2 linked regions of the Salipiger sp. CCB-MM3 genome follow. The protein of the gene in region 1 interacts with the protein of each later gene in a pairwise test. Links are inferred from orthologs where the notes say so. Each region holds a gene or a part of one and is shown in the gene's direction. Other genes may lie near its edges.

The links. The genes of interacting proteins can lie anywhere in the genome.
Region 2: the proteins of ndk (region 1) and AYJ57_RS11435 interact in binary tests that used the Escherichia coli proteins (3 or more experiments, as listed by UniProt). The link is inferred for Salipiger sp. CCB-MM3 from one-to-one orthologs.

Annotation. Positions count from the first base shown.
Region 1 is NZ_CP014595.1:2,823,114-2,827,953, forward strand. What follows is about bases 1,059-3,772. They hold ndk (nucleoside-diphosphate kinase), read left to right. Parts: upstream 1,059-2,061; coding sequence 2,062-2,484; downstream 2,485-3,772. Other genes in these bases: AYJ57_RS13520 (ABC-F family ATP-binding cassette domain-containing protein), read right to left, coding at 1,059-1,737; AYJ57_RS13530 (DUF4112 domain-containing protein), read right to left, coding at 2,587-2,988; AYJ57_RS13535 (YqaE/Pmp3 family membrane protein), read right to left, coding at 3,007-3,186; AYJ57_RS13540 (TfoX/Sxy family protein), read right to left, coding at 3,307-3,654; AYJ57_RS13545 (pyridoxal phosphate-dependent aminotransferase), read right to left, coding at 3,673-3,772. Also shown: more of AYJ57_RS13520, read right to left, coding at 1-1,058; more of AYJ57_RS13545, read right to left, coding at 3,773-4,840. UniProt on the Escherichia coli protein: Major role in the synthesis of nucleoside triphosphates other than ATP. The ATP gamma phosphate is transferred to the NDP beta phosphate via a ping-pong mechanism, using a phosphorylated active-site intermediate.
Region 2 is NZ_CP014595.1:2,357,630-2,361,692, forward strand. Bases 1,064-4,063 are described here. They hold AYJ57_RS11435 (5-formyltetrahydrofolate cyclo-ligase), read left to right. Parts: upstream 1,064-2,275; coding sequence 2,276-2,851; downstream 2,852-4,063. Other genes in these bases: mgtE (magnesium transporter), read left to right, coding at 1,064-2,279; purD (phosphoribosylamine--glycine ligase), read right to left, coding at 3,017-4,063. In the rest of the region: guaD (guanine deaminase), read right to left, coding at 1-761; more of mgtE, read left to right, coding at 885-1,063. UniProt on the Escherichia coli protein: Involved in the removal of 5-formyltetrahydrofolate.

The DNA of each region.
Region 1 (4,840 bases):
GGGATCGGCCAGTTTCTTGGCCAGCTTCTCACGCATCTCTTCGATCTTGCCGACCCGTTCCTCGCATTTGCGCGCCTCCGAGCGCAGCGCCTGCATCTCGTCGCGGCTCGGGCGCTTGGGCTTGGCGGCGGCGGCCTTTTCGGCAGCCTTTGCCGCCTTGCCGGGTTTCTCGGGCTTGTCCTGCGTCAGCAGCAGCTTGCGGTAGGCTTCGAGGTCTTCCTCATAGGGCGTCACCGTGCCGTCCTTGACCAGCCACAGCCGGTCGGCGACCAGCCCCAGCAGGTGCATGTCGTGCGACACGAGGATCACCGCGCCGGAATAGGCGGTGAGCGCCTCGACCAGCGCCTCGCGGCTTTCGATGTCGAGGTGGTTGGTCGGCTCGTCGAGGATCAGCATATGCGGCGCATCGAGCGTCGCCAGCAACAGCGACAGACGCGCCTTCTGCCCGCCCGAGAGGCGGCCGACTTCCGTCTCCGCCTGATCGGCGCCAAGCCCGAAGCCCGCCAGTTGCGCACGCAGCTTCGGCGGCGCGGTCTCGGGGCGCTCGCGCTGCAAGTGCTGCAGCGGGGTCTCGACGAGATGCAGCTCGTCCACCTGATGCTGGGCGAAATAGCCGATGCGCAGTTTCGAGCTCGACGTCATCTTGCCGCCCATCAGATCCAGCCGCCCGGCAAAGAGCTTCGACAGCGTCGACTTGCCCTGACCGTTGCGGCCCAGCAGCGCGATGCGGTCGTCCTGATCGATGCGCAGCGACAGTTTGCGCAGCACGACGGTCTCGCCATAGCCGGTGGAGGCATCCTCCAGCGCCAGAATGGGCGGCGACAGCTCGTCGGGCTGCGGAAAGGTGAAGACGCGCTTTGCCACATCCTCGGGGGCGGTGATCCGCTCCATCTTCTCCAGCATCTTCACCCGCGCCTGCGCCTGCCGGGCCTTCGAGGCCTTGGCGCGGAAACGGTCGACGAATTTCTGCAGGTGGGCGCGGCGGTCGTCCTGCTTCTTGGCCATGGCGGCCTGCACCGCACGGCGCTCGGCGCGGGTGCGGGCGAACGTGTCGTAATTGCCCTGATAGAGCACCAGCTTGCGGTCTTCGAGATGCAGGATCGCACCGACGGCCCGGTTCAGCAGGCCGCGGTCGTGGCTGATCACGATGACCGTATGCGGGTAGCTCTGCAAATAGCTCTCGAGCCAGAGCGCGCCTTCGAGGTCGAGGTAGTTGGTCGGCTCGTCGAGCAGCAGCAGGTCGGGCTCGGCAAAGAGCACGCCCGCAAGTGCCACGCGCATCCGCCAGCCGCCCGAGAAATCCGAGCAGGGGCGCTGTTGCGCCGCCTCGTCAAAGCCAAGGCCCTTGAGGATGGTGGCGGCGCGCGCCTCGGCAGACCACGCGTCGATATCCGCCAGCCGCGTCTGCACCTCGGCGATACGATGCGCGTCGGTGGCGGTCTCGGCCTCGGCCATCAGCGCGGCGCGTTCAAGATCGCAGGCTAGAACCGTCTCGATCAGCGAGACATCCGAGGCCGGCGCCTCCTGCGCAACGCCGCCGATCTTGGCGCGGGCGGGCAGCTCAAGCTCGCCGCCGTCGAGCGTCAGCTCGCCGCGGATCAGGCGGAAGAGCGTGGTCTTGCCAGCGCCATTGGGGCCGACGAGGCCGACCTTGTGGCCGGCGGGAATCACGGCAGAGGCTTCCTCGAGCAGAGGGCGGCCTTCGACGGAATAGGAGATGTCTCGAATACTCAGCATGAGGCTGCCCATAGCAGAGGCCGCGGGCGGGCAACATCCCCCTTTGCACGCATAGCGCCTTTGCCGGGGCGCGCCTCCCGGCGGTCACGTCGCGCGGTGCGTATTTTCAAAGAGAAGAAGACCAAGGGGCGTCCGCTTCTTCTCTTTACAAATACGCCGGGGTGAATTGGCCGCAGGCCAAGAGGGGCAGCGCCCCTTTTTTGCCTATCAATGAGGCATCGGCGGGCAGCAGGGTCTTCCCAATCCATCAACCCCATGGTAACGCCCTGCGCAGAGAATACTGGCCGGGCCGTCGCCCGGCCTTGCGATATTGGAGAGACCAAAATGGCCGTCGAACGCACCCTGTCGATCATCAAGCCCGACGCAACCCGCCGCAACCTGACCGGCAAGATCAACGCCAAGTTCGAAGAAGCTGGCCTGCGCATCGTCGCGCAGAAGCGCATCCAGCTGACCCCGGCACAGGCCGGCGAGTTCTACAAGGTCCACGCCGAGCGTCCGTTCTACGGCGAGCTGTGCGAATTCATGGCCTCCGAGCCGGTCGTCGTGCAGGTGCTGGAAGGTGAAGGCGCAATCGCCAAGAACCGTGAAGTGATGGGCGCCACCAACCCGGCAGACGCCGCAGAGGGCACCATCCGCGCAGAGTTCGCCGAGTCGGTCGGCGAGAACTCGGTGCACGGTTCGGACGCGCCGGAAACCGCCGCCGAAGAGATCGCCTACTTCTTCTCGGGCCTCGAGCTCGTCGGCTGAGCGATTTCGCTCACCCCGGTCGTGAGACCGAAACATACGAAAGGGCGCCCCTCGGGGCGCCCTTTTGCGTTTGGCAGGTTCATCTGGCGCGGCAATGCAGCGTCAGGCAACTGCAGGGCGAACAGGCCTTGCGGGGCCGCTGCCCGCTGCCGCCACGCGGCTCTGCGCCCAGTCGCGCAGCAGCATGGCGTTGCGGGTATTGGCGCGGTAGCCGATGTCGAGAATATCGCCCACCAGCGGCAGCAAACCGACGATCCAGTCGACCGCGATATTGCCGCCCATCTGCGCCAGCAGCGGCGCGGGCGCGCCCATCTCGCGGGCCTCTTTCACGATCCAGACCGCCGGCGCGAGGGCGAGCGTGTCACCCACGCCGGGCACGAGGCCCAGCACCGCGTCCCAGCCGAACCGGATCGGCGTGAAGGGGATGCGGTAGGCCCGGTCCATGCGCCGTGCCCAGCGATCGATGCGGTCGAGCCGCGCGAGATCAGACTGTGAAATGCTCATGGCTGGGGCCCTCCGCGCTTACACGCTCTGCTGCTTGGGGCCGGTGCGCGCGATGATCCAGATGGCGTGCACGATGCCCGGGATATAGCCGAGGATGGTCAGCAGGATGTTGATCCAGAAATGCTTGCCCAGACCCACCTGCAGAAAGACGCCGAGGGGGGGAAGAATGATCGAGAGGATGATGCGGATCAGGTCCATGTCAGTCTCCGTTGCGGTTGTGTTCGTCGTTGCAGGGCCAACACGCAAACTCGGGGGCTGGTTCCTTGAGGGTCGATGGAATGCGCCTCAAGGTATTGAAATATATTTAAATAATGTGATTTAGCGGGTTTTCTTGCCGGGGTCTACGACGCCGATCTCGTCAAGGATCGCCTCGATCCCGGAGAGCGGGGCTTGGGCTGTGTGCTCTGCGACCAGCGCGTCGAACCGCAGGCGCAGGGCCTCTTTCTCCTTGCCGCGGCAATCGTTCCACGGACGCCCCTGCAGCGCCATATGCAGCACGTAATAGCCGATGAAATGCGGCTTGGTGCCTTGGGCGAGAAGCCGCCCGTAAGCGGCATCCGCGCCGATCTCGCGCAGGGTTTCGGCGTCGGGAATGCCCGCGTTTATGCAGGCGCCCTCCATCGCGGGCCCAAGGTTGCGGATGCTCGAGATCGGTGTGCCGGACATGCGCTAGGCTGCCATTGCTCAGGCGGCCTTGGCGAGACCGGCGGCGAAACCGGCCAGCGTCGAGAGCGCCTCGGAAAACTGCGCGTCGGGCAGGGTGAGCGCGACGCGGATGAAGCCCGCTGCCGAGGGGCCGAAGCTCTCGCCCGGCATGACCGCAATGCGGTGCGCGTCGAGCAGAGCGTCGGCGAAAGCGATGCCGGAAAGGCCGGTCGCGCGCACGTCGAGGAAGAGATACATGGCGCCGCCCGAGGGCACGAGGCCAACGGTGGTCTGCGCGGCGAGGATGCCCTGCGCCAGCGCGCGGCGGCGGCGGAACGGCTCGGCGACGCGCGGCTCCAGCGTGGCATCCGCGGTGAGCGCATAAAGCGCGGCGTCCTGAATGTAGCCGGGCACGCCGTAGGTGGTGTTGGTGGCCAGATCGATCAGCGCCGAGATCGCCGCTTCGGGCGCGATCAGCCAGCCGATGCGGCTGCCGGTCATCGCGTGGCTTTTCGACAGCGAGCCGATCACCATGGTGCGCTCGGCCATGCCGGGCAGGGCGCGGGGGCTGAGGTGGGCGCCCTCCCAGATCTGCGTGTCGTAGACCTCGTCGGAGATCACCCAGAGGTCCTGCTCTCGTGCCAAATCGGCGATGCCGGTCAGCGTTTCGCGGGGGTAGACCGCGCCGGTGGGGTTGTTGGGCGTGTTGATCAGCAGCGAGCTTGCGCCGCTGGCGACGGCGCTGCGGCGCAGGTCGGCAGGATCGGGAAAGAAGCTGCGCTCGGGGCGGGTCTGCACGCTGTGGGGGATCGCCCCGGCGGCGCGGATGGTGCCGGGATAGGTGACGTAATGCGGCTCGACCATCAGCGCGGCGCCGCCCGGAGTGCAGGCCGCCATATGCGCGGCGAAAAGCGCCGACTGACCACCGGGGGTGACCAGCACGTTCGCGCGCGTGGTCGGCACGCCGCTGCGCTCGGTGACCCGCGCGGCGATGGCATCGCGCAGCGCAGGGGTGCCGGGAACCACCGCATAGCCGGTGTGCCCGGCGCTGGCGGCGCGGTGCATCTCGGCAAGAATCGCGGGATCGGTCTTTGTGTCGGGCTCGCCGATGGTCAGCTCGGTGACCGGCTGCCCTGCGGCGACCAGCGCGCGGGCCTTGTAGAAGATCTCCCAGCCGTCGCCGCCCCCGGCGTTGAGAGAGGTGATG
Region 2 (4,063 bases), 470 kb from region 1 along the record:
GTGTCGAGATAATCGCGCGCCTGCGGATAGAGCGATTTGACCCAGGCGATCTCATCGGTCTGCTCGGACAGATGGGTCTGCATCAGCACCTCGGGGTGTTCCGCCCAGAGCGCGCCGAGCGCCTGCAGCTGCTCGGGCGTGGAAGTGGGCGAGAAGCGCGGGGTGATCACATATTCGGCGCGTCCCTTGCCGTGCCAGCGCTCCAGCAGCGCCTTGCTGTCGTCATAGGCCGATTGCGCGCTGTCGCGCAGGAACTCGGGGGCGGTGTCGCGGTCCATGCAGGTCTTGCCTGCGAAGACCCGCATGCCGCGCGCCTCGGCGGCGGCGAACAGCGCCTCGACCGAGGCGGGATGGATCGTGCAGTAGGAGCAGACCGAGGTGGTGCCATGCGCGAGCAGAAGGTCGAGATAGCGCCCGGCGATCTCATCGGCATAGGCGCGGTCGGCAAAGCGCGCCTCGGTGGGGAAGGTGTAATGGTTCAGCCAGTCGATCAGCCGCTTGCCCCAGCTGGCGATCATCGGGGTCTGCGGGTAATGCGCGTGGGCATCGACAAATCCCGGCACGATCAGCGCCTTGCCATGATCTACCACCTGCGCCGCCGGATGCGCCGCGCGCAGCGCCTCGGCGCTGCCGATCTCGCGAATCACGCCGCCCTCGATCAGCAGCGCCCCGGCGCTGTCATGGCGGGCCGCAGCGGGGCCTTCGCTGAAAGGCGAGGCGGTGAAGCTCAGGGTTTGACCAAGATGAAGCGTGCTTGCCATGCGGATCCTCGTGGATAGGGCCGCCCTAGGATGCGGAGGGCCGGGGTCAAGCGCAATGCGCCTCTGTTGCTCGTTCCCGCAATCCCCTAGAGTCTGCGCGAACGGCATTCAATGGGGCAGGGCATGACCGAAGAGACCGGAAACCCGGCGGCGGAAGAGACCCAGGACGACGACACCAACCCGCTTGAGCGCAAGGTGGTGTCCTCGATCCTCTACGCGGTGGACGTGGGCGACCGCGCGCAGCTCGTCGAGCTGATGGAGCCCTTGCACCCGGCTGACATCGCCGACCTTCTCGAACAGATCAACGCCTTCGACCGGCTGCGGCTGATCAAGCTCTACGACAAGGAGTTCGACGGCGACATCCTGTCGGAGCTTGACGAGTCGATCCGCGAAGAGGTGATCCGCGCGCTGAAGCCGGAGGTTCTGGCCGAGGCCGTGCGCGAGCTGGACAGCGACGATGTGGTCGACCTGCTCGAGGATCTCGAGGAAGACCAGCAGGCGGCGATCCTTGACGTGCTCGAGGACAGCGACCGGATCGCGGTCGAGAAATCGCTGACCTACCCGGAGTATTCCGCGGGCCGCCTGATGCAGCGCGAAGTGGTCATGGCGCCCGAATACTGGAACGTCGGCGAGGCCATCGATTACCTGCGCAGCACCGAGGATCTGCCCGAGCAGTTCTATCACATCATCTTGGTCGATCCGAAGCTGCGCCCGGTGGGCAATGTCACCTTGGGCAAGCTGATGGCCTCGCGCCGCGAGGTGCTGCTGAAGTCGCTGGTGGAAGAGACCTTCAACGTGATCCCGGTGACCCGCCCCGAGGCCGAGGTCGCCTATATGTTCAACCAGTACCACCTGATCTCGGCGCCGGTGGTCGACGAGAACGAGCGGCTGGTGGGTGTCATCACCATCGACGACGCGATGACCGTGCTCGACGAAGAGCACGAAGAAGACATCCTGCGCCTCGCCGGTGTCGGTGACGACAGCCATATCTCCGACAGCGTGCTGGAAACCACGCGCCAGCGCCTGCCGTGGCTTGGGGTGAACCTGCTGACCGCGGTTCTGGCCTCGCTGGTGATCGCGCAGTTCGAAGAGACGATCGGCGCGCTGGTGGCGCTGGCGGTGCTGATGCCCATCGTGGCCTCCATGGGCGGCAACGCGGGCACCCAGTCGCTGACCGTTGCGGTGCGGGCGCTGGCGACGCGCGATCTGACCAGTTCCAACGTCTGGCGGGTTATCCGCCGGGAACTGATGGTCGGGCTGATCAATGGCGCGAGCTTTGCCGTGGTCATGGGGCTGCTGGAATACGTCTGGTTCGGCAGTCACATGCTGGCGCTGGTGATCGCCGCGGCGATGGTGATCAACCTCGTGGTGGCGGGGCTCGCGGGCATCGCGGTGCCGGTGGTGCTCGATAAATTCAAGATCGACCCGGCGCTGGCCTCGGGCACATTCGTCACCACGGTGACCGATGTGGTGGGCTTCTTCGCCTTCCTCGGACTGGCGCAGGCGGTGCTGCTGTGAGCACGGCGGGCTCTCTTGCCGAGGCCAAACGCGCGGCGCGGGCCGCCGCCAGCGCCCGCCGCAAGGCCGCCCATGCCGCCGACAGCGGCGCCGGGGCAGGGCAACTGAGCTCGGTTCTGGCGGGCTACCGCGGCGTGCCGCTGGCAGGCTACATGCCGATCCGCTCCGAGATCGACCCGATCCCGGCGATGGCCGAGGCGGCGGCGCATGGGCCCGTGGCGATCCCGGTGATCGACGATCTGCACCAGCCGCTGCGCTTTGCCCGCTGGGAACCCGAGATGGCGCTGGTCGAGGGTCGTTTCGGCGCCGCGATCCCCGAGAGCCCCGAGTTCATCACGCCCGAGATCCTCATCGTGCCGCTGCTGGCCTTCACCCGCGCGGGCCACCGGCTGGGCTATGGCGGCGGCTTTTATGACCGCACGCTGGCGCTGCTGCGCGCCGCGCGCCCGACCTTCGCGCTTGGCTTTGCCTATGCCGAGCAGGAGGCCGAGGACATCCCGCTCGAGCCCACCGACGCGCCGCTCGACATGATCGTCACCCCGATGGAGGTGATCACGCCGCGATCAGCCTGAGCGCGGAGTGGCGACCTCGAGTTCACGGCTGCGCCGTGAGCGCCTGCGGCGCGCGTATTTTTAAAGAGAAGAAGGTAGGACGGTTGCGCCCTGCCTTCTTCTCTTTCCAAATACGCCGGGGGTGAGCCCGAAGGGCGAGGGGGCAGCGCCCCCTCTTGCGCCTGTTCAGAGCGCGCGCCAGCCGATATCGCGGCGGCAGAAGCCCTCGGGCCAGTTGACCGCATCCACCAGCGCATAGGCGCGGGCCTGCGCCTCGGCCAGCGTCGTACCACGCGCGGTGGCGTTGAGCACACGCCCGCCGGTGGCGACAATCGCGCCCTCCTTCTCGGCGGTGCCCGCGTGGAACATCTGGGTAAAGCTGTCCTCGGTGAGCCCTTCGAGCCCGCCGATCACCGTGCCCTTCTTGTAGCTGCCGGGATAGCCCTCGGCGGCCATCACCACGGTCATCGCGTGGTCTTGGGCCCAGGTCACCTGCGCGTCGGCCAGACGGCCCTCGGCGCAGGCATGGATCAGGTCGAGCGCCTGCGCGCCAAGCCGCATCATCAGCACCTGACATTCGGGATCGCCAAAGCGCACGTTGTATTCCACCAGCCGCGGCTGACCGTTCTCGATCATCAGCCCGACGTAGAGCACGCCTTGATACGGCGTGCCGCGGCGGGCCATCTCGGCCATGGTCGGCTTGACGATCTCGTCGAGCGCCTTTTGCGCCACCGCGTCGGACAGCACCGGAGCGGGGGAATAAGCCCCCATGCCGCCGGTGTTGGGGCCGGTGTCGCCTTCGCCGACGCGCTTGTGATCCTGCGCAGTGCCGATGGGCAGCACGTCGGTGCCATCGACCAGCACGAAGTAAGACGCTTCCTCGCCGGTCATGAACTCTTCGATCACCACCTCGGCGCCCGCACCTCCAAAGGCGCCGCCGAACATGTCGTCGATGGCCTCTTCGGCTTGCGCGACGGTCTCGGCGATGATCACGCCTTTACCTGCGGCCAGCCCGTCAGCCTTGACCACGATCGGCGCGCCCTCGGCCCGCACATGCGCCTTGGCGCTTTCCGCGTCGGTGAAGTGACCATAGCCCGCGGTGGGCGCTTTAGCGGCGTCGCAGATCTCCTTGGTGAAGCTCTTCGACGCCTCGAGCCGTGCGGCGGCCTGACTGGGGCCGAAAACCAGCAGACCGGCGTCGCGCAGCCGGTCGGCGACGCCAGCGGCCAGCGG